Prochlorococcus marinus str. SB: one gene and its partners. The protein of the gene in region 4 binds, or shares a complex with, the protein of the main gene of each other region. Links are inferred from orthologs where the notes say so. Each region holds a gene or a part of one and is shown on either strand. Other genes may lie near its edges. The genes, in order: EV02_RS05595, accB, accC and accD.

Evidence for each region.
Region 1: the proteins of accD (region 4) and EV02_RS05595 are in contact, whole or in part, in a solved structure (PDB 8UXZ), measured with the Escherichia coli proteins. The link is inferred for Prochlorococcus marinus str. SB from one-to-one orthologs.
Region 2: the proteins of accD (region 4) and accB are in contact, whole or in part, in a solved structure (PDB 8UXZ), measured with the Escherichia coli proteins. The link is inferred for Prochlorococcus marinus str. SB from one-to-one orthologs.
Region 3: the proteins of accD (region 4) and accC are in contact, whole or in part, in a solved structure (PDB 8UXZ), measured with the Escherichia coli proteins. The link is inferred for Prochlorococcus marinus str. SB from one-to-one orthologs.

The regions. Positions count from the first base shown.
Region 1 is NZ_JNAS01000002.1:117,482-125,170, forward strand. The notes cover bases 2,436-5,356. They hold EV02_RS05595 (acetyl-CoA carboxylase carboxyltransferase subunit alpha), read right to left. Parts: upstream 4,440-5,356; coding sequence 3,432-4,439; downstream 2,436-3,431. Other genes in these bases: folE (GTP cyclohydrolase I), read right to left, coding at 2,436-2,569; EV02_RS05600 (SDR family oxidoreductase), read right to left, coding at 2,723-3,457; EV02_RS05590 (long-chain acyl-[acyl-carrier-protein] reductase), read right to left, coding at 4,443-5,356. Outside these bases: EV02_RS05615 (site-2 protease family protein), read right to left, coding at 1-1,121; EV02_RS05610 (phosphoribosylanthranilate isomerase), read left to right, coding at 1,177-1,842; more of folE, read right to left, coding at 1,829-2,435; more of EV02_RS05590, read right to left, coding at 5,357-5,483; EV02_RS05585 (aldehyde oxygenase (deformylating)), read right to left, coding at 5,592-6,320; EV02_RS05580 (creatininase family protein), read right to left, coding at 6,432-7,226; EV02_RS05575 (S1 RNA-binding domain-containing protein), read left to right, coding at 7,293-7,689. UniProt on the Escherichia coli protein: Component of the acetyl coenzyme A carboxylase (ACC) complex. First, biotin carboxylase catalyzes the carboxylation of biotin on its carrier protein (BCCP) and then the CO(2) group is transferred by the carboxyltransferase to acetyl-CoA to form malonyl-CoA.
Region 2 is NZ_JNAS01000002.1:596,385-604,122, forward strand. The notes cover bases 4,422-7,391. They hold accB (acetyl-CoA carboxylase biotin carboxyl carrier protein), read right to left. Parts: upstream 6,175-7,391; coding sequence 5,668-6,174; downstream 4,422-5,667. Other genes in these bases: EV02_RS03085 (oxidoreductase), read left to right, coding at 4,422-4,635; pdxA (4-hydroxythreonine-4-phosphate dehydrogenase PdxA), read left to right, coding at 4,657-5,691; efp (elongation factor P), read right to left, coding at 6,174-6,734; EV02_RS03065 (peptidylprolyl isomerase), read left to right, coding at 6,780-7,391. Also shown: cobalt-precorrin-5B (C(1))-methyltransferase CbiD, read right to left, coding at 1-335; EV02_RS03115 (pyridoxal-phosphate-dependent aminotransferase family protein), read left to right, coding at 423-1,559; EV02_RS03110 (hypothetical protein), read right to left, coding at 1,561-1,758; EV02_RS03105 (AbrB family transcriptional regulator), read left to right, coding at 1,893-2,405; EV02_RS03100 (DUF6554 family protein), read left to right, coding at 2,462-2,926; EV02_RS03095 (HNH endonuclease), read left to right, coding at 3,092-3,493; more of EV02_RS03085, read left to right, coding at 3,757-4,421; more of EV02_RS03065, read left to right, coding at 7,392-7,738. UniProt on the Escherichia coli protein: This protein is a component of the acetyl coenzyme A carboxylase complex; first, biotin carboxylase catalyzes the carboxylation of the carrier protein and then the transcarboxylase transfers the carboxyl group to form malonyl-CoA.
Region 3 is NZ_JNAS01000002.1:557,823-565,475, forward strand. What follows is about bases 2,482-5,366. They hold accC (acetyl-CoA carboxylase biotin carboxylase subunit), read right to left. Parts: upstream 4,657-5,366; coding sequence 3,307-4,656; downstream 2,482-3,306. Other genes in these bases: EV02_RS03260 (Ycf66 family protein), read right to left, coding at 2,482-2,627; psbX (photosystem II reaction center X protein), read right to left, coding at 2,708-2,893; EV02_RS03255 (YggT family protein), read left to right, coding at 2,984-3,289; EV02_RS03240 (glycosyl transferase), read left to right, coding at 5,024-5,366. In the rest of the region: EV02_RS03270 (ABC transporter ATP-binding protein/permease), read left to right, coding at 1-1,413; EV02_RS03265 (chlorophyll a/b-binding protein), read left to right, coding at 1,422-1,697; more of EV02_RS03260, read right to left, coding at 1,698-2,481; more of EV02_RS03240, read left to right, coding at 5,367-6,289; EV02_RS03235 (PRC-barrel domain-containing protein), read right to left, coding at 6,293-7,336; chromosome segregation protein SMC, read right to left, coding at 7,382-7,653. UniProt on the Escherichia coli protein: This protein is a component of the acetyl coenzyme A carboxylase complex; first, biotin carboxylase catalyzes the carboxylation of the carrier protein and then the transcarboxylase transfers the carboxyl group to form malonyl-CoA.
Region 4 is NZ_JNAS01000001.1:102,415-110,132, forward strand. What follows is about bases 2,043-4,992. They hold accD (acetyl-CoA carboxylase, carboxyltransferase subunit beta), read right to left. Parts: upstream 3,984-4,992; coding sequence 3,102-3,983; downstream 2,043-3,101. Other genes in these bases: EV02_RS07920 (Gfo/Idh/MocA family protein), read right to left, coding at 2,043-2,705; EV02_RS07915 (hypothetical protein), read right to left, coding at 2,708-3,100; EV02_RS07905 (phosphoribulokinase), read right to left, coding at 4,123-4,992. Outside these bases: fba (class II fructose-bisphosphate aldolase), read right to left, coding at 1-289; EV02_RS07925 (class I fructose-bisphosphate aldolase), read right to left, coding at 437-1,504; more of EV02_RS07920, read right to left, coding at 1,608-2,042; more of EV02_RS07905, read right to left, coding at 4,993-5,019; leuB (3-isopropylmalate dehydrogenase), read right to left, coding at 5,109-6,182; lpxD (UDP-3-O-(3-hydroxymyristoyl)glucosamine N-acyltransferase), read right to left, coding at 6,211-7,245; proB (glutamate 5-kinase), read right to left, coding at 7,266-7,718.

The DNA of each region.
Region 1 (7,689 bases), on a different replicon or contig from region 4:
AAATTAAAACCTAATTTATTCAATACAAAGTTTCCAATTTTTGACCTATCAATTATCCCCAAAGGGATATCTGCAGCATTGAGAACCAATAAAAAACCTTCATTTGTTGCTTCAAGTCTTTCTATAGTTATCCATAATTTATCGTCATAAGATACACTTTCAAAACTATCGATTGGTTTCTTAAAATCTCCAACAAAATTCCGTTCCCATTTTTTTAAGGAAACAGTTTTTAAAATACTTTCATCAACAAAACCGGTCCATCTACCATTATTCGTAACAAAAAAATATTTATCCGATGCATCCTTCTTATTTTTTATTAATTTATTAAATTCTGAGAAATTTGAATCGTATTCAAGTTTCCTCAAAGGCTTTAGTTTGATCTCAGATACTTTACTAAATTTAAGTATATTTTCAATTTTAAAAAATTGACTTTCAGATTTTGAAGAATTAACTCCAAACAAGCCCAAAAAAGAAAGAATAAAACCAAAGTAAAAGTTAAATCTAAATAAACTAACTATCCCAAAAAATAAAACAAAAAAAGATAATAATAAATTTACTTTGTTGAGGAAATTTCTTCCTTTATTTTTACTCCCTGAAAAATGCCAAATAATACTCTTTAATAAATTCCCCCCATCTAAAGAACCAATTGGAATCAAATTTAAGAAGCCAAAGAATAAATTAAATATACCTACTCTAGAAATTATATTAACTGCTATTAGTTCTTGAGATGCGCTGTTATTACTAATTAAAAGTAGGATAGATGCTGTAAAGAAACATAAAAGAGGTCTAACAACTGCAATTTTTATATTACCTAAAGCAGTTTGACAATACTTATCTATTTGTAAAATTGCTCCTAAAAAATAAAAAGTAATTTTTTTTATTTTTACACCCTGATTGAGTGCAACAAAAGTGTGAAAAACCTCATGAAAAATAATTGAAGATAATAAGAAAAAAGAAGTTAAAAATCCTATAATCCAAGATTCTCTAATATTATAAATATCACCTGAAGTTAAATTAACCTGATTACTTATACTCCATGAGAATAAAAAGAGAATAGCAAACCAATAAGGATGAACATTAAAGGGAATTCCCCATATTTTAAAAATTTGCCAACTTCTCAAAAATAATCTCCGCTATATTTAGCAATAATATTAATTTTACATAAAGGCTAATTATATGCCCAAGAGTAATACTTTAATTAAAATTTGCGGCCTAACTTCAGAAGAACAAGCTCTTCAAGTAGCAAAATTAGGAGCGCATGCTATCGGCATTATTTCAGTGGAAGAGTCACCAAGATATATATCAGCTGAAATGAAGAAAAATATTTTTACAACCTTACAAAGGTTTTATCCAAAAATCGAGAGGGTATCAGTTGTACAAAATTGCCCAATAGAATTAATTATTAAAAATTTCTTAGGAAATCCAAGTGAAACTATAATTCAATTACATGGAGATGAAGATATTGATTATTGCAAAAAAATAAGGGAAAAAATTCCCAATATTGGCCTATGGAAGGCTTTTAGAATAAAAACGGAAAAGGACATAGATAAAATAAAACCTTTTGAGGATTTTGTAGATGCGATACTACTTGATTCTTGGAATAAAGAAACTTATGGAGGTTCAGGGAAAAAAATAAATTCTATTTATTTAAAGAATTTGCAATTTAGCAAGCCATGGTGGTTGGCAGGTGGAATATCAATTGAATGGATTGATGAAATCCTCACTGATTTAAAACCAGATGGAATAGATATTTCAAGTAGTATTGAAATATCTCCAGGTTTAAAAGATATTAAAAAAACAGAAGATCTTTTAAAATTTCTAAAAAAATTTAGTAATTATTAGTAGCGGACTGCTGTTTTACAAGCTCAAAAAATTCTTGTTTTAAACTTAAATCGTGTCTAAAATCCCCTCTAACCACTGAATTAATCATACTTGTATTTGGTTCTTTGACTCCCCTCCACTTCATACAATAATGTTGGGCCTTTACAATAATGCCTAAACCTTTAGGTTCACAAAGTTTTTCGATTTCATCTGCAAGGATCATTACAGCTTCTTCCTGAATATGAGGCCTGGAAAAAACCCAATCAGCAACTCTCGCGAATTTTGAAAGTCCTATGACTTTATTTCCAGGTTTAATACCTATCCAACACTCTCCTAAAATAGGAACTAAGTGATGTGAACATGCAGATCTAACCGTAATTGGACCAACTGTATAAATTTCATCAAGATTCTTGTCATTAGGGAAACTTGTTACTTTAGGTTGTTCATGATATCTACCTTTAAAAACTTCATTTAGATACATTTTCGAAACTCTTTCAGCAGTTTCTTGAGTATTATGATCATTTTCAACATCAATTACGAGGGACTTTAGTAAGTCTTTAACTCTAGAGGCAACTTCTTTTTCTAAGATTTCTAATTCACCAGGATTTATAAAATCAGAAATATTATCGTTAGCACTAAATCTTGTGCCAGAATTTTTAATTCTGTCTCTTATAATTTCAGAAATTAGTTTATTAGTAATCTGGTCGTCAAACTTTCTAATATTATCGTTGGGTAATGTAGAGGTCATAAAATTCTTAACAGAAAATTGTATGCAACTTAATTTACTGTATCTTCCAAAAGCTTAATTGCTCATATACTATATCACATTCTCTTGTTTAATCGGGTTCAAATAGCACTAAAAAAAATCACTGTTCTAAGATTAAGCAGATAAACAAAATGTTTAAAAGGCTCCGCCAGATGGCATCAAAGTCAAGTCTTCGATCAATTGTGATTCAGGTTTTTGAGCCATGTAGAGAATAGTTTCTGATACCTCATTTGAGGAGAGCATAGAAGTTCTATCAAAATCAGAATTGATTGATTCGGAGTCCCAAAGAGGAGTATTTACTGAACCAAGAGTTATTGTGCACGCTCTTATTGAATTAGATCTCTCCTCTTCCCTCAAGCATTTAGTAAACATAGCTAATGCAGATTTTGAAACACAATAAGCTCCCCATTGGGGGAATGCATTATAAGAAGCGTGACTACTCACATTAATAACTAAACCACCATTTTTTCTCATTTTAGGAATTATTGAACTACAAATTTGAAAAACACTTGTGAGGTTTATTTGAATAGTTTGTTCCCATTGACCTAATTCCATTTCAACTAAAGAGCCGTTAAATGCGCAACCGGCATTATTTATCAATACAGAAGGGCACCCATACTTCTCAATTGCCTCTTTAACACAATGCTTTATTTCTAGAGGATTAGATAAATCACATTTTACGAGGTTAATTTTTGATTTATTGGTTAACAGTTCACTCTTTAGTTTCTCCATTAAATCCATACTCCTGGAGAGTAAAATTAAATCCCAACCAGCATTGGCAAAAGTAATTGCTGTAGATCTTCCAATACCTTTCGTAGCACCCGTTATAAAAGCTAGTTTCAATTTATTCAGTTCTTTGGGGGATTTCACTATAGATCTCTTCAAGATTATTTGCTTCGATAAATTTACCTAAAACCCTAAACTTTTTGTATCTTTCCTCAATTAATTCGTCTTCAGGCATTTGAAGTAAAGCATTAAGGTGTTTCTCAATAGCCTCTTTTAGAGTGTTACCAGCATCTAAAGGAGCCCAATTATTCCCACCAGAAGGTTCTGGTAATACCTCATCTATTATACCTAATTTAAGTAAATCTTTACCCGTAATTTTAAGTGCTGATGCAGCTTCTGGTGCCTTCGCAGCATCTCTCCACAAAATTGATGCGCATGCTTCTGGACTAGCAACTGTGTAAACACTGTGTTCAAACATTAGTAACCTATCGGCAACACCTATTCCGAGTGCGCCACCTGAACCTCCTTCTCCAATGACAGTAGCCACAATTGGGACTTTCAATCCAAACATCTCTCGAAGGTTTCTTGCAATCGCTTCACCTTGACCTTGTTCTTCAGCTTTTAAACCAGCATAAGCTCCTGGAGTATCAATAAATGTAAGAATTGGCAAAGAGAATCTATTTGCATGCTGCATTAATCTAAGAGCTTTTCGGTAACCTCCTGGTTTTGCCATCCCAAAGTTTCTTACTACATTTTCTTTTGTGTCCCTTCCTTTCTGATGCCCTAACATCAACACTGGTCTATGATTTATCGAACCTATCCCCCCAATTAGTGCCATATCATCGCCACCATTTCTGTCTCCATGTAATTCGATCCAGTCATCACAAAACATTTGAACAAAATCCAAAGTACTAGGTCTTTGAGGATGTCTAGCTACTTGAATCTTTTGAGCAGGGGTGAGCGATTTAAAAATTTCTTCTCTTCTCCTAGCAGCTAAGGTTTCAAGCTGCAGAAGCTGTTGACTAACATCTACTTCTGAATCTCGAGCTAATTCTTTAATTTGCTCTATCTGCTTCTCAAGTTCAACAAGAGGCTTTTCAAAATCAAGTAGGTAACGTTTAGCCATAATTTATACAGTTAATACTTTAGGCTGCTTATCAAGTCCAATCGCAGAAAAACCATGCTTTAGAGAAGCTGCTCCAATAAACTCCATTTTTTCAAGGGAAATGTTATTTCTTCCCCAACTAAAATTTGTATGACACTTTTCAAATTCTAAAATCATAGCTTCTGCAAAGCAAGCAAACATTTCTCGCTGAGGGTTTTGCATTTCCGCAAGTTCCATCATATTCCAACCAATATCATTGAAAAACTCAACTATACCTCCTTTTAAAACATATATATTTTGACCCTGAAATTTCTCATCAAGATTTTTGGGGTATCCGCCATCAATCATTAAACATGGTTTTTTTAAATTATCTGTATCAATTTCAATAGTTTTAGGCATACTTGCAACCCATACAACAATATCCGCCTGAGGCAATGCCTCATTTAAGCTTGTTACGGTGCCACCATCTAATTCTTTTTGTAACAGCGATAGTGGTTCTTGCTGTCTTGCTACCATAAGAAGTTCTGAAATCCCAGTTTTATTGATAAGCCATCTACAAACAGCACTACCAATATCTCCTGTAGCACCAATTACAGCAACAGTTGCTTTTTTAAGGTCTATCCCAATGCGAGGAGCATTTATTTCTAGTTGCTTACAAATAACCCAGGCGGTATGAGTATTGCCAGTAGTAAACCTTTCCCACTCTAATGAAGTATTTCTAATTTGTTTATGCTGTAGAAGATTAAAATTCTCAAAAATAATAGAAGTAAATCCTCCCAAAGCGGTAATGTTTATCCCTTTCTTCTGAGCTAGTTCCATAGCATTTAGTACTTTTCTTCTAGCCGTTTTAAACCTAGAAAGCATTTCAGGAACAAAGCACGAATCTATATAAGAACCTTCAATAGATATTCCAGTAGCACTTTTAACTTCTACATTTTCAACAAGCTGAGGAGGAGCAGTACACCAAACATCCAGGTCGCCATCAGCAATATGATCAAAGCCTAGCATCGAAGCTTTTCTTTTTGCATCTTCAAAACTGGTTGAGTGGCCTATTAACCCAAACATTTAAAATTTATAAATGGTTTCTATACGATGTTAAGAACAATAGCACAGAGGTAACTACTTAAATACGATAGATTAATTATTAAAATCCTTACTAAGTTAGAAATATAATCAGACGATAGCCGCCATAGCCATTCTTGCGATTTCTCTATTATCTAAACCTATTTCCATCAATGTATCTTGATAAGCAATCATAAATTCTTCCATTAATTCTTCTCTGTCCATAGCTAAAACTGATGCGTCATCTGCTACTTCATCTAACATCTTTTTGATTAAAGGAAGATTAACCTTATTAGCTTCCATTAATTCCTCTTTACAAGAAGATAGATTCTCTTTAAGCCACTCTTGGCCATAATTTAAATGAAGGTATTCATCTTTGACCACTCCCTCTGTTATTTTTTTTGCAAAGGGATCCGCAACTCTTATGTAGACGTTATAAGCAGAGATTGCAAAAGCTTCAATTAAGATAGCTTGTATTAAAAGACAAGTTGTTAAATTTCCTTTTTCGAGAGCAACTTGAAAATTACCATGTAATTTAGAAAAGAATTTTTTAGCAAACTCCATATCAGCTTCTACACCTAGATTTCTACCACATGCAGTAAAACCTTTTTTATGCTTCATTTCCATTCTCGCCAATTTAGTTAACTCCTCTAACTCATTTGGAATTAAAGTTGCTATTGAAATGTAATTATCATGAGCCTCTTGCTCTCCCTCTATAACAATTGCATTTATTCTGCTGTATGCATCCTTATAAGAATCTGTAGTGAAGTCGGGCAATTCTAAAGAAATCGGATTAATCGATTCGTCAATAGTTTTTTTATTTGATTCTAGAGTTTGCATGTCAGTAATCTTTAGCTCATTATGCATGAATATTACATGATTATAGAGAGTTTATTTAAATATCATGAAAATAGTTTCAATTGTTAAGTCACATTTTTTACTCAAACTTATTTAAGAATTGTTTGGCCAATCTGATTGCATCAGATTCATAATCAATCTGAACCAATGATTAATCAATAATTCCTTTAAATTTTTCCCTAAAGACTCATTTGCTCCTCTACTATCTCCTATAACTCCTGATTTACTGAAGTCATCAGTAAGCCAAGCACTAGGAGCATTCCCCTCTAGACTCCAGCCTTCTGGAATTTTTCCTTTAATGCTCTCATTTGGGCGTTCATCACCTACTAATTCTGGTTTTAAAGCGAGCATCAAACTTGTTTCAGCTAAAGAAGCATGAAGCCCATACTCGATCTCAGTTTTTGTTAATAATTCACTTATTCCATTAACACCACTCCACAAGAAACAAGGGAAAACTGCCATCCCTGGTGAGAAACTTCTTAGCTCTCTTGCCGCTGTGTTTAGTAATGAGATTTGACCTCCATGTCCATTAATCAATATCAATCTTTTAAAACCCATTTCAGATAATTGACCACCGACTTCCTTAATCATTGAAGTTATTAAATTTGAGGAAAGTGAAATTGTCCCGGTAAATCCCTTATGTTCTGGCGAAAAACCAATATATTGAGTTGGAAGTTTTTTTAATGGAATATCGGCAGAGAATAATTTTAAAACTTCACTAATGATTTCATCAACAAAAATACTATCTGTAGCAAGAGGCAAATGCGGTCCATGTTGCTCAACTGCACCGAATGGCCAAATCACTGTTGATCTTTTTTCTTTTGCAATACTCTCAATTTCTTGCCAATTTAAATATTCAAATTTATTAGGTATTGGTTTAAAGTTCATTAATTTTAATTTTGAGTACTAACATTTAGAGTATGTTAATAATTAATTATTCTTATTTTACCTACGATGGGAGTCAGTAATAAAAATGCCCAAGATAATATCCAACCAAAGGGCAATAAAAAACCTTTGCAGGTACTTCACATAAGCAAGAAAGATTCTCAAAAAAAATCTAAAGAAATACATGAGGTGCCAACCAATTCGCAAGAAGATATTAAAAAAGAAAATATTGCAATTAAACCTCAAATCATTAAAGATGATTCATTAAAAAAAATTGAGGACATTAATGAAAATACCAAGGATTTTGATATTCCTCAACAAGATTTAAATAGACCTCTTAATTTTTCTGAGCAAAACACAGATTTTCAATTAGAAAGAACAGTTGATGAATTTGATTTTGATGAAAGTGCCTTTTTGGAGGCTTTAAATGCAAATGAGCCAATTGGGGCTACTGGAGAAACAATTT
Region 2 (7,738 bases), on a different replicon or contig from region 4:
GTATCTTCTTTTATGCCTACACCAGATCCTGCAATAATATTTATTGGAATTTTTTGAGCAGGATTACTAAAAGAAATTTTTTCTAAAGAGGCTATTGTCCATATCTCTAAGTTTTGTGTAATGTCAAGATCTAAGCCTGACTTTGCAAAGGTAATTCCTAATGCATGTGAGTCATCTTTAAGTAAACCAACAGAATGAATTTCAATTTTTATTTCTTTTTTTTCATTAGGAATTTTTATTAGTTCATAATTCTTAAATGGTAACCCTACTAGTTTATTTAATGCTGACCTAGCAGCTCCAGCAACCCACAAAGGTAAAGAAAATCCTTTTTTCAAATCAAGTAATTGAAAAATATATAATGAGAACTAATCTAAGAATGACCTATTTAATAAAAAGTGGCCATACAACAAAAATTATCATTGATGATTCCTGGACCCACACCAGTTCCAGAAAAAGTTTTACAAGCATTAAGTAAGCATCCAATAGGCCATCGTAGTAAAGAATTTCAAGATCTCGTAGAGAGCACAACTAAAAATTTACAGTGGCTTCATCAAACTCAAAATGATGTTCTAACAATCACTGGTAGTGGGACTGCCGCAATGGAGGCTGGAATAATAAATACCTTAAGTAAAGGAGATAAAGTAATTTGTGGAGAAAATGGAAAATTTGGCGAAAGATGGGTAAAAGTTGCAAAAGAATTTGGTCTTGAAGTAATAAAAATTGTTTCCGAATGGGGCACGCCACTTAATCCAGAAGAATTCAAAAAGGTATTAGAGGCAGATAACCAAAAAGAAATAAAGGCAGTTATTTTGACTCATTCTGAAACATCAACAGGTGTAATTAATGATTTGGAAACCATTAGTTCATATATTCGTGCCCACAACACAGCTTTATCAATTGTTGACTGCGTTACAAGTCTTGGAGCTTGCAATGTACCAGTAGATGAATGGGAATTAGATATCGTTGCTTCAGGATCACAAAAGGGATATATGATACCTCCAGGGCTTAGCTTTATAGCAATGAGCCAAAAAGCATGGGAAGCTGCAGAAAAATCTAATTTACCAAAATTTTATTTAAATTTAAAATCCTACAGAAAAAGTCTTTTAACTAACAGTAATCCATATACCCCAGCAGTTAATTTAGTTTTCGCTTTAGATGAAGCTTTAAAGATGATGAGAGAAGAAGGTTTAGATAATATTTTCCAAAGACACAATAAACACAAATTAGCGATGAGCAATGCAGTAAAAGCTTTAAATCTAAAATTATTTGCTGATGAAAAATATTTAAGTCCGTCAATTACTGCGATAAAAACTGAAGGGATTGATGCTGAAGAATTTAGAAAAACAATAAAGAATAATTTTGATATTTTACTTGCAGGTGGTCAAGATAATCTGAAGGGGAAAATATTCAGAGTTGGACATTTAGGTTATGTAAACGATAGAGATATTATTACGGTAGTTTCTGCTATGAGTAATACACTTCTCATGCTCGGTAAAATTTCAGCCCAACAAGCTGGTGAAGCATTAGTTGTGGCTTCTAGATATCTTGAAGAAAATTAATTTAAGTACCTGGCTCTTCAACATTTCCGCCTAATTCAACAATCTTTTTTCTAAGAACAATTGATTTTTTTTCATCACCATTGGTTTGAGCAATTGCGAGGGCAAACTCTAATTTTTCTAGCTGATGGCCACCCTCAATAAAAGATAATTTTTTCCTAATACGGTTTTTATTATCTTTGTATGAAATTTGTGAAGACATAAAAATACACGCTTTAAATAATATTATGCCAACAAAAGGGGACATTACGAGAGGAAATCAAAAATATTATTTGAATATAAACTTAAGCAGATAATTTTTTTCCTAATATTATGTCCAAACATCACTAAAGTTTTATGCCAAACATAAATCTCATATACTACCTTCTTGCTGGCGGCATTTTTGGAGCTTTAGCTCTAAAAACAGGCATCCCTGCAGCTCCTCTTGCAGGTGCCTTGATAGGCGCAAGCATACTTAGCATCAGTGGCAAAGTCGATATTGCAGAGTGGCCAATAGGCACAAGAACAATTTTAGAAATCGGCATTGGAACAGTTATTGGTACATCATTAACCAAAGACTCATTAATGGATCTTCAAACCTTATGGAGGCCTGCTATTTTAATAACTTTTACTTTAGTTATTACAGGATTAGCAATTGGATTATGGACAAGCAGATTACTTAAAATCGATGTGATTACAACAATTCTTGGTGCGGCGCCAGGAGGTATTAGCGGTATGAGTCTTGTAGGGTCAGAGTATGGGGTAGGAGCTGCAGTGGCTACCCTACACGCAGTTAGGTTGATTACTGTGCTTCTAATCCTTCCTTTAGTTGTCAAATGCTTGAATATATTTGGAGTGATTAAATCTTAAATTTCTATAGACATATTCTTAATAAAAGATATTTTTAAATAGAAAGTAAAATCTTAATGCAAATATTAAAGAAGCAAAAACTAATACCATTAGCGTTGGGTATTTTCGCTCCTATGACCCTTACTACGCCAAGAGTAAATGCAAGTGCATTTGGAGCGGAAATTTTTTGTACTATGAGAGATGGCGGAAATGACCATGAAAGTAGTTGGGAAGCAGCTTACACATATATAAAAAAACAAAAGGGAGGATTATTCAAAGTTTCTCCCAAAAATGCAGCAGCGCAAATTACTGAAACAGTTATAAGAGAAAGAGAAAAATATAGTTATTGCGTTGAATATTTGGATAATCTTCATCCAAATAGAAAATTAATCCGAGATTTAGAAAAAGAAGAAAAAAGAAAAGAAAAAGAAGCACAAGATAGAGAAAACAAAAGAATAAAATTAGAAAAAGAATTAGAAGAAACTAATAAAGAAATTTCTGAAGAATTTACTGATGAAACACTTGATAGATATAGTTATTAATTCAGTTTTTAGAAAGATAATAATTTTTTTCGAAATTTACTAAATACTATTTTGTATCTAAACACACTAAAACAAATTTTTACTAGCAAATTTATACTAAAAAGGGTAAGTAATTATTGACTTTTAATATATTCAAGCCATGATTTATTTAACTAAATATTCTGAATGCATATTAATGATGCGGTGTTTTTAGAGGACTTATGTCCTAAGTTCAGATTGAGACAATGGCGAAAATCTATTCATAAGTTTACTGGAAAAAGTTGTATATATTGCGGAAAACCATCTGAATCTATTGACCATGTAATACCACAAAGCCAAGGAGGATTAAGTACAACAGAAAACTGTGTGCCTGCATGTCTCTCATGTAATGGAGATAAATCAGATGAAAATGCTTTGTATTGGTATAGAAGGCAAAAATTTTATGATCCCCGAAGAGCAATGGCTATAAGAGCTTGGTTAGAAGGGGATTTAAGATTAGCTATTAGATTACTACAATGGGCCAATCCAAATTTTAAGGTAAAAAATAAAGATTACATAAAAGATGATTCAGAATATAAAGCGGCTTGATTACCAAACATTACATATTTTTCTAGAGTTATAAGTCTCACATATACTTTCAAGTTCTTTTGGCGATTCTGGGAATATTAAAATTGTCGAAATTGAAATAAGAAAGACAAATAACTTTTGGTAGAATTTAAAATTAACTAAACTTACTTCTTTCTCTACAAGAAGGGGGGCACTTTTGCTAATACAGAAAGTTTTTGATTTTAATTCGGGTTCAAAAGCTGTCTTCATTATCAATTAATACATATGTACTACCTTAACCCAACATGAAGAAACCTGCAAGTTTACTCGGAAATAAAAAAAAATTTTTAATCTTGGGATGTGGTTTCAGCGGTAGTTTTTTTGCAAAAACTATTAGAAAATTAGGTTGCACTGTTTTAACAAGCTCAAGATCTGCAAGCAAAGATCCATATAGTTTTATTTTCAACAGTGAAAACGGTATGGTTCCTAATGAAGAAATTTTTAATGGAGTCACGCATATTCTTAGTTGCATACCTCCTGACAAAAATGGTAATGATCCTGTACTAGAGAGCCTTAAAAGTAAACTACAAGATTTGCCCCTTGAATGGGTTGGATATTTATCTACCACAGGAGTATATGGAAACACTGAAGGTGGTTGGGTTTCTGAAATAGATCAGCCTAATCCTTTTCAAAAAAGAAGTCATAACAGATTAAATTGCGAAAAAAAATGGATTGAATCTAGTTTGCCCGTGCAAATTTTTAGATTACCTGGTATCTATGGACCAGGAAGATCCACCTTTGAAGCAATCAAAAATCAAAAAATTCGAGTTATCTTAAAAAAAGCTCAAGTTTTTTCAAGAGTTCATGTTGCTGATATTACACATGCGATTATTTTTTTATTACAAAATAAAGATAGTTTAAAGTTTCACCAAATCATAAATATTGCAGATGATGAACCCTGTTCTCAAATAGAAGTTATTCAATATTGCTACGATTTACTCGGTTTAACAATGCCAAAGCCAATATTATTTGAGGACGCAAAAGATGCATTATCGCCTATTGCTCAATCTTTTTGGATGGAAAATAGAAGAGTTTCAAACAAACTTTTATGCGAAACACTCGGATATAAACTAATTTATAAAAACTATAAATTAGGCTTAAAAAATTGCTATCTGAACAGTTAAAAAAATAAATTAAAAATTTTTATGAATTTTCAAAAAACAGATAAAATATTGAAGGTTGTATTAAGCGTTGGAGATGAGTCAGGTATTGGACCTGAAATAATTTTAAAAGCACTTTATTCTAATCAGATACCAAAAAATATTGATTTTATATTAGTCGGATCAAAAAAAAATCTACAAAATACATACGAATATCTTAAATCATTAGGATTAGAAAACCTTGCAAATCCAAGAAATTTAAAGATACATGATCTCGAAATTTCTTCATTAGATAATGATTCTAAATCAAGTTACGGTGATTCAAGTTTCCAATATTTAACGAAAGCAATAGAAATTGTAAAACAATATCCTAATTCAGCACTTGTAACAGGACCAATTTGCAAGAAATCTTGGTCTCTAGCAGGTCATTACTTCTCTGGTCAAACTGAAGTATTAGCAAAAGCATGTGGAGTAAAAAACGTTGGAATGTTATTTACAGCAAAATCACCAATTACGGGTTGGAGATTTAATACTTTACTAGCTACAACCCACATATCCCTTTCTGAGGTTCCCAGGAAATTAACTACAGAATTAATCCACTCTAAATTGGATCTTTTCAAAAATTTTTGTAATACCTATACTGATAAACCTACTTTAAAAGTCGCAGGATTAAACCCTCATGCCGGCGAAGAAGGTCTTTTAGGTCATGAAGAAAAGGATTGGCTGAATGATGCATTAACTATGTGGAATGAGAAGAATAAAGATATTAGATTATTTGGCCCTTTATCACCAGATAGTTGCTGGAATTCTTCGGTAAAAGCATGGAATGACAAAGATGCTGAAAAACATGATGGCATTCTTGCTATGTATCATGATCAAGGTTTAATACCAATGAAAGTTATAGCTCTTAATTACTCCGTAAATACCACAATCGGTTTACCTTTTATAAGAACATCTCCAGATCATGGAACGGGATTTGATATTGCTGGCAAAGGAATTGCTCAATCTCAAAGCATGATTGAGGCTATTAAGGCTGCGGTAGAGATGACTAACAATTCAAGACTGCTTAACACGCATTAAAACTTGACCAAATTCAACTGGAGTTCCATTTTCAACGAGAATCTCTACAATTTCAGCGTTAAATTCAGATTCAATTTCATTCATTAACTTCATTGCTTCCAAAATACAAATAGTTTGACCGACCTTAACGTTATTTCCTACTTCTACAAATGGCTCCTCGCCAGGCGCTGCAGCCCTATAAAATGTACCAACCATAGGAGAAGTAATTTCAGTTAGGTCAGAACGTCCTGGGGGTGCCACCTGAGGTTCTTCAGGCTCATTAACAACAGGGATGTTATCATTAATATTTTTTTGATTAGCAATTGTCTGATTATCAAATGAAGTATTAGAAACTAAATTATTAGTAACTTGATTCTGATCAAATACATTCCTTTTTATTTCGAGTTTAAAATCTTCTCCCTCTAGCGAGAACTCTTGTATATCACTTGTAGAGATTTTCTCAATTAAGCGATCTAAATCATCATGATCTAATTTCATAGCCATTAATTTTCACGTCCAAGATAAGTGTCATTTCGAGTATCAACTTTAATCATTTCTCCCACAGAAATAAATAAAGGAACCATAACTTGAGCACCTGTTTCTAGAATAGCTGGTTTCGTGCCCCCACTAGCAGTATCACCTTTAACTCCTGGATCAGTCTCTGTAACTTTCAAAGTTATAGATATTGGAAGTTCTACTTCTAAAACTTTACCATTATGGAAAATTACATTAACCTCCATTCCCTCTTTCAAATACTTTGCGCCTTTACCGATTTGTTCAGAGGTGAGTCTTGTCTCTTCAAAACTTGTCATGTCCATAAAAACATAATCTCCAGACTCCACATAAGTATGCTGCAGGTTAGACTTCTCAAGGATAGCCTGCTGTACTGATTCTCCGGCTCGAAAAGTTTTTTCAACAACGTTGCCGCTTTGAACTGATTTTAATTTTGTTCGTACGAAAGCAGAACCCTTACCAGGCTTGACATGTAGAAATTCTACAACACGCCAAACTTGTCCATCCAATTCGATGGTAGTACCTGTGCGAAAATCGTTACTGGAAATCATTCCTGTATTTACATCCCCCAAGGATCATAAACCTGCAAGAGTGCTATGCAAAAATTCTTATCAAATCAGAACAAACTTTTCTTAATTCTATCTATTGTAATTTTACAGGTTTTTCTTTTAAAACCTATTCAAGTATTAGCTGATTTACCTACTGGAAATGCAGTAAAAGACCCTAATGCAATCCTCAGAAACGCACTCCCTATCAAGCAAGTTGAGTTACAAGAAATTCAACACAAATTGGAAGAAACTAGTGACCTTGTAAGAGGAGGAAGATGGCCCGCTCTTACGAAAACTGTTACAAAATGTCAATCTTTGCTAAAAAAATACCAAAGTAAAATTATTCAAGAATTGCCAAAAGATAAAAAGAAGATTGCTGACAAAACATTTTTAGAACTCAAAGAAAATTTTGATAACCTTCAAGATTACTCTAAATCTAAGGATAAATACTCTTTTATAGCGACTCGAAGAAATGCTTTAGATAAAATAGGTGGATTAGAAGAATATTTTCTACCAAAAGAATTTCCATACTCTATTCCCCAGGAATTTGATAATTTACCGAGATTACTGGGCAGAGCAAAAGTTAATATAAAAACCTCCAAAGGAGATATGCAAGCAATTGTGGATGGATTTAACGCCCCACTTACAGCAGGAGCATTTATAGATTTATCCTCAAAAAACTTCTACAAAGATTTACCGATTAACAGAGCAGAAGAATTTTTTGTACTGCAAACAGGTGATCCAATTGGTGATGATATTGGTTACATAGATCCTAAAACAAACTCAGAACGTCACGTTCCCTTAGAAATAAGAATTCCTGATGAACAAGATACTTTTTACAATCAAACTTTTGAAGATTTAGGTCTTTATACAGAGACTCCAACATTACCTTTTGCAACACTTGGAACTCTAGGATGGTCCCATTCTAATGCCGCAGTTGATGATGGGTCATCGCAGTTTTTCTTCTTTTTATATGAAGCAGAATTAAATCCAGCGGGTCGCAATTT
Region 3 (7,653 bases), on a different replicon or contig from region 4:
TGGAGAGAATGGCTTTCAAAAAGTCTAGTCAAGGACTATATGACTAATAAAGCTTATTACCAGTTAAATCCCAATGATGAAGAACAAACCGATGTAGATAATCCCGATCAGAGAATCACAGATGATACCCGAGCTTTTACCGGGCAAAGTCTCTCTTTCACATTAGGTATTTTTGATGCCCTACTAACATTTTCACTTAATATTCTTATTTTATGGAGTATTAGTACAACACTTACTTTTTCTTTATTTGGTTACGCCGCATTTGCAACTTCTATCCTCTTAATTGCTGGAAAAAATCTTGTAAAGATTGACTTTGATCAACTTAGATATGAAGCAGATTTTCGATATGGCTTAGTACATATTCGAGATAATGCTGAATCAATAGCCTTTTACTCTGGGGAGAATCCTGAGCGAAGTGAAACTGAAAGACGCTTAGGAGAAGTGGTGAGAAACTTTAATTTACTGATCATATGGAGAGTAATAATAGACGTTATGAGAAGATCCATTAATTATGCTGGAAATTTCTTTCCATATTTAATAATGGCAATCCCTTACTTTAAAGGAGATATAGATTATGGACGCTTTATTCAGGCAAGCTTTGCATTTGGAATGGTTGAAGGTTCGTTATTTTTTATTGTTAATCAAATCGAAGAACTTGCCAAATTTACTGCAGGTATTGGCAGATTAGAAGGATTCCAATCAAAAGTTGAATCCATTAGTCAAACCAACCCAACAAGCAATCAAAACGTTATTGCAGATTACCCCTCAATTCTTATTAATAATGCTGACCTTTGCCCACCAGGATCAAATAAAATAATAATTAAAAATTTAAATTTAAGCATCGACAATAATCAATCACTTTTGGTAGTAGGACCATCTGGGTGCGGAAAAACATCTTTACTAAGAATGATTAGTGGTTTATGGGAACCCGATCAGGGAGTAATTAAAAAACCAAAAATTGGGGAATTACTATTCATACCTCAAAAACCATATATGCTACTTGGTTCTTTAAGGGAACAATTATGTTATCCCACAGAAGTCAATAAATTTAGTGATGAACATCTTACTTCTGTACTTCATGAAGTAAATTTAAAAACTTTAGTGGATCGGTATCCTAATCTTGATATCAAACAAGATTGGCCACGAATTCTTTCCTTAGGCGAGCAACAAAGATTAGCTTTTGCAAGACTCTTACTAAATTCACCAAGATTTGCAGTACTTGATGAAGCAACAAGTGCTTTAGATATTAACACTGAAAAAAAACTATATAGTTTACTTAAGAAAAGAGAACTTTCTCTCATTAGTGTTGGACATAGACCAAGCTTAAAAGATTTTCACGAAAATATTTTAGAATTAAATGGACAGGGAGACTGGAAATTATTGACTTCTGATAAGTATAATTTTAAGGATTAACAAAAAAAATGAATTCGAAAGAAGAACAAACTAACTCAGAAGTCACTAATCTAGAGAATGAGAGTCTTATAGAAGAGCAAAAAGATCCAAATTATATCAATGAACAAATTGGAGATAATCAATTAGATAAAAAATCGATGGAAATCAAAGATGAATATAAATTTGGATGGAGTAGTTATTCTGAAAAAACTAATGGAAGATTTGCAATGATTGGCTTTCTTTCAATAATATTAATTGAACTATTTAGTAAACAATCGTTTTTAAAATGGGCAGGAATACTATGATTAATCATCAAATCTAGAACTATTATCTCTAGGTTTTTTCTTGTTTGTTCCAACGTTATATCTACTATTTAGATTTTTTGAACTTGATCTAACTGAAGAGCTTACTCTACGAGTCTCACGTGGTTTTTTACCTTGATTAGCATCTTTAAATGAAGCATCTTCTACTTGAGCTGTTGAAGTTTGCTGCCTAATAGGGGATCTAGTAGGTTTCTTTCTTAATGGAGAAGAATTAGCAGGAGGAGAGATATTATCTTGTCTAGAAACTGTACGATTCATTCTGGGTCTTGACCCTGTTTTAACTTCATCGCGAGATAAATTTCTTCTTTCACCAAAGTTATTTGTTTCTGGTTGTTTCCTATTTCTATCTTCAGAAGTCTGTCTTCTCCTTCTTATAGGCTCGTCATTTTCAAACTGACTTATTTCCCTTGTAGATGGCCTACTTCTACTTGCTGCTGCAGATGGTATGGCTCTTGAAACATTCCTCCTACTAGATCTACCCTCCACATAGTCTTCTTCAAATTCATCTTCTTGAGGTTTAAATCTTCTAGATGGCCTTTCAGATTCTTCAAACCTATCATAATCGTCACTAAATCGACCTCTAGAATTTCTTGGAAGATCAGAAATAGGATCATCATCAAAATAAGATGACCTTCTAGCTTGATCAGTAGCAACTCCCCTCAATCGCACACTTTCATATGCAAAAAAAACAGTAGTTCCTGCTAATAAAAACTGGCCAAATTGAAGGATAGGATCTAACCTCCAGCCTTGAAAAAATAATATTCCTCCGCACAAAAGTCCAATTGCTGCGAAGAAAACATCATAATCCCGCGCCAAAGCAGGCTTAAAGGACCTCAAAAAATAAAGGCCTCCTCCACATACCGCGAGAACTATACCAACAATACTGGCCCAATTGAGACTAGCATTGACCACATTCTTTCTCCAAAAATTTATTTTTTAAAGGGTTACTTAAATCCCCTATATATATAGTGTACTTAAAACTTCTACAAAAACTAGCGTCTTCCAGTAGAAGTACGATCGAGGGAATCTTTCTGGCTGACAAAAATCAAAAATGCAGTGGCTGGAATAACGATAAGTAAGGCCGCAGCAATAAAACTACCTATCATTCCCACTGCGGAATTATTTGCAACTTCAGCAGAAAAATCTGCGGCTAGTAATAAATTAGAGATTTGAAACACTTTTTAAATATTTAATTCTCAATTTATAATACGAATTAAATACGTTTTAATGGGTTATTTATTAAGATGAGTTAAATAATTGTGATTTCCTTGCTTGTAAACTGCCTCCAAATTTTAGATATTAGTTTAGGAATTTCTCTCTCATATCTTACTATAGTTTTTCTAATAAGATTAATACTTACTTGGTACCCAAAAATTGATTTAAGTAACGGTTTATGGTTATTAGTTTCAATACCATCAAGCTCTATTCTTAATTTAACAAGAAAACTAATTCCTCCTATTGGAGGCGTTGATGTTGGACCCGTAATTTGGATCGGATTTATAAGCTTTTTAAGAGAAGTATTAGTCGGTCAGCAAGGGCTTATAAAACTTGCATTGCATACACATATTTCATAGATTCTTTTAATTATTTATCAGTAATTTGGCAATAATTCTTCTTCTACATATTTAGTATGTATCTTACCCTGCTTAAATTTAGATTTATTCAGTAAGGTTAGATGAAAGTTAATTGTTGTAGGAATACCAGTTACTGCACATTCATTTAAAGCCCTATTCATACGTTTAATTGCAGTGTTACGATCCTTTCCCCAGACTATTAATTTACCAATTAATGAGTCATAGAAAGGAGGGATTTCATAGCCTGTATATACATGACTATCCACCCTTACACCAGGGCCGCCAGGAGGAAGCCACCCAGTTATTTTTCCGGGAGATGGGCGGAAATTGTGAGAAGGATCTTCAGCATTGATTCTACATTCAATGGCATGACCGTTTAAATGGATATCATCCTGATTAAATTCCAAGTTTGCTCCGCTTGCGATTTTAATTTGCTCAGCTATTAAATCAACTCCTGTAACCATTTCAGTAACAGGATGTTCAACTTGAATCCTAGTATTCATTTCCATAAAATAAAAATTATCATCATCATCAACTAAAAATTCAACTGTCCCCGCCCCTTCATAGCCGATACTTTTTGCAGCAGCAATAGCTGCGTTCCCCATTTTTTTTCTTAGCTCAGTATTAATTGCAGGACTAGGAGACTCCTCTAGTAACTTCTGATGTCTTCTTTGAACTGAACAATCTCGCTCTCCTAAATGAACAACATTACCCGACCTGTCGGCCAAAATTTGAATTTCTACATGTCTTGGCTTCTTTATAAATTTCTCCATATATAAACCATCATTACCAAAAGCTGCTTCTGCTTCGCTTTGAGCTGCTTTAAACATTTTTTCTAGATTACCAGAGTTTTCAACCAACCGCATACCTCTTCCACCTCCTCCAGCAGTGGCTTTAATAATTACCGGATAGCCAATATCCTCTGCCAATTTATAAGCCTCATCAACATTTGATAACAAGCCTTTACTACCAGGTACTGTTGGCACTCCAACTGCTTCCATAGTTTCTTTAGCTGTAGATTTATCTCCCATAGATCTAATAGCTTTAGGAGATGGGCCAATAAAAATTATGCCGTGATCATTACACATCTCAGCAAATTTATCATTTTCCGCAAGAAATCCATAACCAGGATGAATAGCATCAACTCCTCTCGATGTAGCAGCAGCAAGTATATTTGGAATATTTAAATAACTCTTATTACTTAATGAATCTCCTACGCAAACCGCCTCATCAGCAAGCTGAACATGCAATGCTTTTTTATCAACAGTGCTAAAGACTGCAACGGTTGCAATACCTAGTTCTCTACAACTTCTGACAATTCGTAAAGCTATTTCTCCACGATTAGCAATTAAAACTTTTTCAACCATTATAAAAATAAATATTGAAGAAATGAAATGACTAAAAATAAAAAATTATTTGCCAAAGTATTCAACAAAATTTTTTAGTGATCAGAGGACATTTTTTACAATACAACCTAAAACGTTATATATGTATAAATATTTGTTTTATGCAATAGAAAAATTATTCATCATATTCAAAAAACTCTTTTCTAACTACATGCTTAATTCAGCTAATAATGTATGATATTTTAAGGTTTAAGCATCCCCAGGCTGTTAAAAAACCCTTTGCGGACGTGGCGGAATTGGTAGACGCGCACGTCTAAGGAGCGTGTGGCTTCGGCCTTGCGAGTTCAAGTCTCGCCGTCCGCATTTAATTTATTTTGGTTTAACTGCAATGAAAAAAGAATCAGTTGCAGTAGTTATAATTTCCAATGGTCCTGGTGAATTAACTACATGGGTAAATCCTGTAGTGGATGAGCTAAGCAAAATAAATAAATCACTATGTGATGAAGATAAACAGGATTTTACTCTTAGGTTAGTCCTTGTTCCTTGCCCAAATGCCACTGGTAAAGAATTTTTAGTTGCAAATTCATGGAATAAATTCGAATTAATTACAAAATCCAAAAGTTTTTGGAAATTATTAATAAAGCCACATTCTTTTGCTCATTGGCCAAAAAAAGGGATAGTTATTTTCCTTGGAGGGGATCAATTTTGGAGCATTTTATTAGCTAAAAGATTAGGTTATTTAAATATCACATATTCTGAATGGGTTTCACGATGGCCTAAATGGACCAATGAAATTGCTGCTATGAATGTAAAAGTAAAAGAGTTAATACCTAAAAGATATAAATATAAATGTAAAGTAATTGGTGATTTGATGGCAGATATCAAACTTAATAGCGAAATATCACTAAGAAATAAAGAAAAAAAACACATTGCATTATTGCCTGGTTCTAAGAAAGCAAAGCTTTCTATTGGAATTCCTTTCTTCTTAGAAGTTGCAGATCATATCGCTAAAGAAAATCAAAATATAAATTTTATAATCCCCATTGCACCAACTACTAATAAAAGTGAATATTTATTTTTTCAAAGCAACAAAAATCCAATTGCTAAATATTACTCATCAAAAATCAAAACAATTAAAAACTTCAAAGACTCTAATTTTGATTATGTAATTGAAACATCAAAAAAAACAAAGATTTATCTAATTAAGAAACATCCTTGCTATGAAATATTAAAAGAATGTGATCTTGCAATTACAACTGTAGGAGCAAATACTGCAGAATTAGCAGCAATTAGTCTTCCAATGTTAGTTGTTCTGCCAACTCAACATTTAAATATGATGAACGCTTGGGATGGCATTACTGGAGTAGTTGGAAAAATTTCATTCATAAATAGATTTATAACTTTTATGATTAAAAATTTTTATTTTAAAAAAAAGAAGTTTTTTGCTTGGCCAAATATTAAAGCTAAAAGAATGATTGTCCCTGAAAGGATAGGTAATATTTCAACAATAAAAATTGCAAAAGAAGTATTATTTCTTATTAAAAATAGAGATCAATTAAAAAGTATTAGGAAAAATCTAAAAAAAGAAAGGGGCGATAAAGGTGCAGCAAAAAAACTTGCTTCTATAATTCTTAATTCAATAAAAAAACTTTAACAATTACCAGGGATCATCAATTTCAAACTTTTCTGATTTTTTATTATCTTGAACTAAATTTTGTTCTTTTAGTGGTTCAATATCTAAAGTTTCAGTTGCATTTTGAATTGGTCTTTTCGAAGCTAAATTAGTAGTTGATTGTTTTTTTTGCTTTAAATCAATATTGTTTTTTTCATCTATTTGATTAACACTATTTTGATTCTGGATCTGATCAGAATCGTCATTATCCATGTATAACTTTTTTCTATTATTTATTTCTTCTTCAGAACCCTCTATTTCAACATATTCAAGTTCATCTTCATAATCATCTTCATAATCATCTTGTTCAACAACTTCTTCATATTCCTCGACCAAATTGTTTTGCTGTGCTGATTCAGAACCTGAAAGTAACTGATTCTCAACAGGTACAAGATTTGCTGAGTATCCATTTACTTCCCTTTCATCCCAAGAAGAACCCCCGACTCCAAGTTTCTCAAGTAGTCCACTACTTAGTTGCTTCAATTTCTCTTCCGCACCTTCATAAACAATAATCCTATCAGTACCACTACTTACAATTTCCTCAACAGGTATTTCCCAAGTACTTAAAACTCCCTCGCCTAAAAGCGGAACACCAACAGCACCCATAACAAGAGATATCAAATCCCCAGTCTCAATATCAAAAGAAAAGCCAAGAACTCTTCCCAGAAGTTGTCCAGATTCTGTAATCACTTGACAATTAATTACATTCCCATACCTTTCTGGAGAAAAACTTTCACTCAAAGAATCTAGGGAGTCAACTAATATGACATCTCCAACTTGCTTTATACTTTCTAAAGGCATCCATTTTGGCAAACCTGGTAAAAATCTTGTAAGTGGATTATCTCTTAGTCCCAAAGCGACCACCTCTCTTCTATCAATATCAACAACAACCTCGCCAACTACGCCTAGCCGCCTACCAGTATCAGTAGTTATCACTTGTGTTCCCATTAATTCTGACCTTAACCATAAACGTTCCCTAGGAACCGAGTTAGGGAGATTCTTATTAGCAGATGTGTTAGACAAGCTCATAAATTTCTTTTTATCATTCTGACGTATAAATTTAAAAAAGTGTGTTTATGCAGCATTTGGTAACCCAAGAACTTGTGTATTAGCACCTCTTGCTTGCGCAACCCCAATTGTTCGTTCAGATGCACTAATCATAGGTCTTCTATGACTTACGACTATAAATTGAGCATTTGATGACTGATTTGATATTAGTTGTGACAACCTTTCAACATTAATACCATCTAAAAAACTATCAACCTCGTCTAATGCATAAAAAGGTGAAGGCTTATATTTTTGCAAAGCAAATAAAAAACTTAAGGCAGTTAACGATTTTTCACCAC
Region 4 (7,718 bases):
TTATTGCTGCTGAATAACATGTTGATGGCTCATTACCATGGTCTTGGTGCATTACCACTGGAATATTAGGATATGTTTCTGTAGCGGCAAGGATTAGATGACGTAAGAAAATTTCTCCTGCATAATTTCTTGCCCCTCTTGAAGCTTGGAGGATTACAGGACTATCAGTTTCATATGCTGCTTCCATAATTGCTTGAACTTGCTCAAGGTTATTAACATTGAAAGCTGGAATACCGTAACCATTCTCAGCAGCGTGATCTAAAAGTAGTCTTAGTGGAACGAGGGCCATAATTAAAATAAGTTAAATGCTATATAAAGCATATGTTTCCGAGAGTTTAGTATAAAGAGGTATCAAATGTCACGTCATTAGATATACAAAATACTAAATTAAAGAAACTAATTTTATGACCCAGAGTATATTTTTAGGATTTTTTAGTTAGTAAGTGTAGCCTGCCACAAACAATTGCTCATCAGATGAAGGTTGAGATCCTGCTACATAGGCGCCTTTTGATGCTTCAGAGTTTGCCTGGGCTCTTGCTATTAATGCTTTTTGCCCGCCTTCAACGTCGCTTCCTTTCCAGGCCTTTAAGCATGAGTGCTGTAATGCTCTTCCATAGGAGAATGAAACATTCCATAAAGCTTTCCTGTAAAGAGTGTTCATATTATTTAAATAGACAGAAGCAGCTTCTTCGCTTAACCCTCCTGATAAGAAAACTATTCCAGGAACTGAGGCAGGAACGCACCTTTCCATAGTTCTTATTGTCATTTCAGCAACTTTCATAGGATCAGCCTTTGTTGGACAATCTGCTCCATTAACAGTCATAGAAGGTTTTAATAGAGTCCCTTCTAGAAAAACTCCATTTGCTTGACAGGCAATATAAACCTGCTTTATTACCTCTTCTTGAACTTCAGCGGTTTTTTCAATAGTATGGTCGCCGTCCATTAAGATTTCAGGCTCAATAATTGGTACCAAACCAGATTCTTGAACGGACCTTGCATACCTTGCTAATCCCCATGCATTCTCTTGAATTGATAGTTTTGAAGGACAACCATCATTTGTAATTTGCAGAACTGCTCTCCACTTTGCAAATCTTGCTCCTTGTTCGTAATATTTTGCTGCTCTTTCAACTAACCCATCTAGGCCAGAGCAAAAAGTTTCTACATCTCCTCCTCCAGGAAGTGGATTTAGACCTTTATCGACCTTTATACCTGGAATAATACCTAGATCATTTAGTTTCTTAACCATTGACTTACCATCTTGGTGATTCTGATAAAGAGTTTCTTCGAAGAGGATTGCACCACTTATATACTTCCCAAGGCCTTCTGTAGTAAAAAGCATTCCTCTATATGCCTTCCTATTGTCTTCAGTATTCTCAACGCCAATTCCAGCGAGTCTTTTACCTACTGTTTTAGTGGATTCATCTACCGCTAATATCCCTTTCCCTTTAGAAGCTAGTAGTTGAGCGTTTTCTTTAAGCTCATTTTTGTAATAATTTAAAGCCATTCTTTAATAATTCAGTTCAATTGATTTTTCCAGAATATGAAAAAAAAATAAAATCAATCCAATACTTCATCGGGTGATAATTGCTACTTATAAATGTATAGCTTTAAATTTTGATTCTTAATCCGTTTTTAGAAGATTCTCTTATAGCTTCACAAACTTTATGACTCGCAAGTCCCTCACATAATCCTGGAATGATAGGTGTTTGATTAAAAATACTCTCAGCCCATAAATTTTGAATTCTTAAAACTGGAGCTATTCTTCCATCAGTCCATGTTTTTTCAAAATTAAATCTTGAATCTGCAGTTAGATTTTGTATTTTATTTTCGTTGTTTGAATATTTCAAATTAAAACCATGTACATAATCTTTTTGGTTTTCGCTTTTAAGAATAAGTGAACCTTCGCTTCCATATATTTCTAAACTAAATCCTCTACCATTTTTAGAAATCGATGATAAAGATACCTGACATGGAATAAGATTCGAGCTGTAGTTTGATATTTCTATATTGGCTAAACATACATCTTCACTCGTAACATCATTTAAATCAGATGAATTTGGTAAAGGTCTTTTTTTTATTGATGTTGCTAACTTACCAGTCACGTTTATTGCTTCTCCAAAAAACCAATTCAACATATCAAATGCATGAGTACCTAAGGCGCCAATAACTCCTCCACCTTTTTCTTCCAATGAATACCAATTCCAGGATCTTTTGGGATCGGATCTACTGCCCATTAACCAATCTAATTTGACTAAATATATATCTCCTAAGATATTTTCATCAATAAGTTTTTTTGTCTGAAGGAAAAGAGGCACTGCTCTATATTCAAAATCAACACATACGGTTAAATTATTAATCAAAGATATTCTCTGAAGCTCTTCAATTTCTGAGGAGGATATTGAAACGGGTTTTTCTAGGAGCAAATTTTTATTATTCTCAAGAGCTTGCTTTGCTAACTTAAATCTTGATTCAGGAGGGGTGGCAATAATAATTCCATCAATTTTTGGAGATTTAACTAAGTCTTCCCAATTATGAAAAAAATCTAAGCCCGTTTCTTTTTCTAATATCGATTTTTGCTTTTCCTCATAATGATAAATTGCTACAGGAGTTAAGTGATCAGACTCTTTTAATGCCTCTAAATGAACTTTTTTCCCAAACCCTAGTCCAGCGATTGCTATTTTTAATTTTTTATTTTTAGTATTCATTCTTATTCATTAATAAACTCTGAACAGCTATTTTCAATAACAACATCTATAAGTTCATCATTATTAGAAGTTTGCCATTTTGAATTGAATTGAGGAATTCCATTTATTGATGTATCTTTGAACTTTTTTTCATTGCAATTAATTCTCATTACATAAAGTGATAACTCTCCATCATCATCAGAATTAGTTGGATTCTTAAAGAACTTTGATAATACACTTATTTCTCCATTTGGTAGCGTTTTAATACTCCCTTTATCAATCCATTCTTTCCCATCATCATTCTCTTTAAGAAGAACCCAATCAACATTTCCTATCGCATATGAATAGGAGGCAAAGTTTAAAATAAAGAGTAAAAGGCTTAAAGAAAAATAAAATAAATTAGAAATTATTCTCATTTTATATATTTGCTTCTGCAAGTTCTTTGACACCATGAATTTTTAAAATTTTAGTTAGAGTATCCTTGAGATCTTTCCTTTTGACTATTACATCAACAAAACCATGCTCAAGCAGATATTCAGCTGTTTGAAAATTATCGGGTAATTTTTCTCTTAATGTTTGTTCTATAACCCTTCTTCCAGCAAATCCAATAAGTGCTTTAGGTTCCGCCAAAATTAAATCACCTAACATCGCAAAGCTGGCTGTTACTCCTCCAGTAGTTGGATGAGTTAACAAGGGCATATATAGGAGATTTTTCTCTTTATGCTTTTTTAGTGCTCCAGATATTTTTGCCATTTGCATGAGACTTAACATACCTTCTTGCATCCTTGCTCCTCCTGATGCGCAAACAATAAGAATAGGAAAATTTTCCAAAGTTGCTCTCTCGATTATTCTTGTAATTTTTTCACCAACTACTGAACCCATGGATCCTCCCATAAATCTAAAATCCATAACAGCTAATGCTAAAGGCATTGAATTCACAGAACAGATACCTGTTACTACTCCATCTCTTAAACCTGTACCTGCTTGACTTTCTTTAATTCGATCAGCATACGCTCTTCTATCTTTAAAACCCAAAGGATCTGTAGGACTTAGTGAACTATCAAATTCTTTGAATGAATTTTTATCAGCAATAATATTTATCCTTTCATCGCTATTAATCCTATTGTGGTGTCCACAATTACTACAAACATTGAAATTTGAAATTAGGTCTTTTCTATAGGCTACTTGCGAACACTCTGAACATTTAACCCACAAACCATCTCCTTCGTCAGTATCTTGGGAAACTTTCCCAACAAATTGATCTTTACGCCTTGCGGCAAACCAGTCGATTAATGACACAACGTTTCCTTTTTTTTCTATTTAAATCTAAGTTAGGTACTTTTATCAAGAAAGATATATAAATATTTGAGATTTTCTAAATTAGAAACTCCTCAAAGTTAAAAATATAATTATTTGAGTTAATACTCGAAATAAATTATTATTTATTTTTCTCCTCAATCATTTTATGAATTATTGGAGTAAGAATTAGTTCCATTGCGAAACCCATTTTTCCACCATTTACAACGATACTTGTGGGACTTGACATAAATGAATCATTAATCATTCCAAGCAAGTATTGAAAATCAATACCCCATTTCTCTCTCGCCCCTTTTCTGAAATGTATGATCACAAAGCTCTCATCAGGAGTTGGGATATTTCTGCATATGAAAGGATTTGAAGTGTCAATTGTGGGAATTCTTTGGAAATTAATATCGGTTTTGCTGAATTGTGGGCAGATGTGATTTATATAATCAGGCATTCTTCTCAATATCGTATCCACAATGGTTTCAGCTGAGTAACCTCTTTCTGCGTTATCTCTATGGATTTTCTGAATCCACTCTAAATTTGTTATTGGAACAACGCCAACAAGTAAATCAGCATAAGATGACACATTGTATCCATCTCCTTCTACCCCGCCATGCAAACCTTCATAAAAAAGTACGTCTGTTCCCTCAGGGATATCTTCCCATGGAGTAAATTGCCCAGGTTCTAGGGATGTCCCAAGTCTTGTATTATGTTCTTCTGCTTCTTCAAGACTATGTAGATAATATCTTTTCTTTCCTCCACCAGTTTCACCATAGATTTTAAAAAGCTCTTCTAACTTGTCAAAAAGATTAGCCTCTGGACCAAAATGAGAGAAATTTTCACCTTTTGCAAGAGCTTCTGCCATAGCTTTTTTCATTGGCATTCTTTCAAATCTGTGGTAACTATCACCTTCTACAACTGCTGGAACAATATCTTCTCTGGCAAAAATATGCTCAAAGGCTCTTTTTACTGTACTTGTTCCTGCTCCTGAAGATCCTGTTACAGCGACTACTGGATGACGTTTTGACATTTTTTTAAAACAATATCTAATGATTCTGACAGGTCATATGCCAACTTTATGTTTTACTTAAAAATATTTTTTTATTTATTAATTTTTTTTTAAATTTCATCCAATATTTTATCTCCGATTTCACTGCAAGATAAAACTTCATTAGACCCATCAGCTAAATCTGCTGTTCTAAAACCTTTTGATAAAACTTTATCAATGGCAGTTTCTAAATTTTCTGCAGCTTCTTCTTCATTTAATCCAATTTTTAACATCATGGAAGCAGATAAAAGCATTGCAATAGGATTAGCAATGTTTTTACCGGCTATATCAGGAGCCGAACCATGAACAGGTTCAAAAACGCCTGGACCATTATTGTTTAAAGAAGCAGATGGAAGCATACCAATAGAACCAGTTAACATTGCGGCTAAATCGCTTAAAATATCTCCAAATAAATTACTAGTTAAAATCACATCAAATTGACCAGGATCTCTAACTAATTGCATTGCTGCATTATCGACGTACATATTGCTTAGAGATATATTTTTATCTTTTAAGGTGATATTTAAAACTGTATCTCTCCACAATTGACTAACCTCAAGAACGTTTGATTTATCAACAGAACATATTTTTTTATTTCTTTGGTTGGCAATTTTTATTGCTATTTCAGTTATTCTTTCTATTTCGGTCGAATCATAAACCATCGTATTGAAAGCTTTTGGGATTTTTGTATTTGTTATATGTCCTCTTGGTTTTCCAAAATAAATTCCCCCTATTAATTCTCTTACAACAATAAGATCTACATGCTCAACGATTTCTTTTTTTAATGTACTTGATTCCAAGAGAGATTTTCTTATTTTGACAGGCCTGATATTTGCGAAAAGGTTTAAGGCAGATCTTAACTTTAGTAACCCACTTTCTGGTCTTAATTCTCTTGCAAGCGAATCATATTTTATATCTCCAACACATGCTAAAAGTACTGCATCACTTTTTTTGCATTGATCTAGTGTCTCATCTGGAGCAGGAGTACCATATTTTTCATACGCTATCCCTCCAAATAATTTTTCAATAATCTCAATATCGAAATTATGATTTTTTGAAAGCTTTTTTAAAACTTTTTTTGAAACTTCTGAAATCTCTGGTCCAATTCCGTCTCCTGACAATAAAACAATCTTATATTTATTCATTTAAATTTTTGTTTAATAGAACAATAAATTATTGCTTGTCTAATTGTCTAAGTTTTTTTGCTAATTCTGGTAATTTTTTAAAAATACTTGAACTCCTTAGCCATGATTTATTTTCCATCGCGGGGAAACCACTAATTACCTTGCCATCTTCAATGTCACAATGGATTCCGCATTTTGAACTCGCAATGACATTATTACCAACTTTTACTCTATTATTGACTCCTACTTGCCCTGCCAAAATAACACCATCTCCAATATTTGCTCCTCCAGCGATACCAACTTGAGCTGCAAATGCACAATTCTTTCCAATTTTTACGCCATGACCTATTTGTATTAAATTATCCAACTTTGTTCCCTCATCAATAAAAGTAAATCCAACTGCTGGTCTATCAATACAACAATTAGTTCCAATTTCTACAAAACTCATTATTTTTACACCACCTTTTTGCGGCATCTTTACCCATTTGCCATTTTCAGGAATAAAACCAAATCCCTCTGATCCAATAACAGAATTTGAATTAATTACACAATTATTTTTTAGAGTGGTATTTTCATAAATAACACAATTTGGATGAATTATATTATTATTACCTATTCGAACATTGCCTAAAATTGATGATCCAGGAAGAATATGATTATTGTCTCCAATTACAGTATTTTCTCCAATATAGACATTAGGTCCAATATGGCAATCTGCTCCAATTATTGCTGTTTTATCTATAACTGCTGAAGCATGAATTCCTGGTTTGAAATTGATAGTTTTATATAAACAATCCAATACTTCTGCAAATGCAATTCTTGGATTTTTAACGATTATATTTGAGATATTAAGTTTGTTTAGGGCACTAACGATTCCATTGTTGTTAGTAGTTATTATTGCTGATGCTTTAGTTTGATCTAATTTTTCTTTAAGAATATTATTTTCTTCTAAAAAAGATATTTGATGTTTAACTGCAGCATCTAATGAGGCAGCATCATCTATATTTAAATCTTCGAAAATATTGGCACTAATAAAATTTGAATTTCCTTTTTTTATTAGATCAACTAAATCACTTAAAAGCATTTTTCAGTTTTAATTTTTTTCTAAGAGAGAGCAAGAACATCTCTATGTACGACTATTATCGAGGAGTTGTTATTTTCTTTATTATTTAAGATACTTCTTAATTTGTCGCTACTTATTGATACTAAACCTTTTGCAACTTCTTTATTATTTTTATTTACGATTTTAACTGCCTGATTAATCGTAAAGTTTCCTTCTACATTCTTAACACCTACCGCTAAAAGTGAGGCACCTTTTTTTTTAATTGCAAAAGAAGCGCCATCATCTAGAGTTATTTTCCCTACTGTTTGAATTGCATGAGAAAGCCAACTTTTTTTGTTCCCAATAGGTTTTTCTACTGGATAAAATAAAGTTCCAATTTTATTATCATTAAATATTTCAATTAAGTTTTTTTTATTAGTTCCATCAACAAGTTGGACTTCGACTCCTCCTTTTGTTGCTATTTCTGCAGAAATTAATTTTGTAGAAATTCCTCC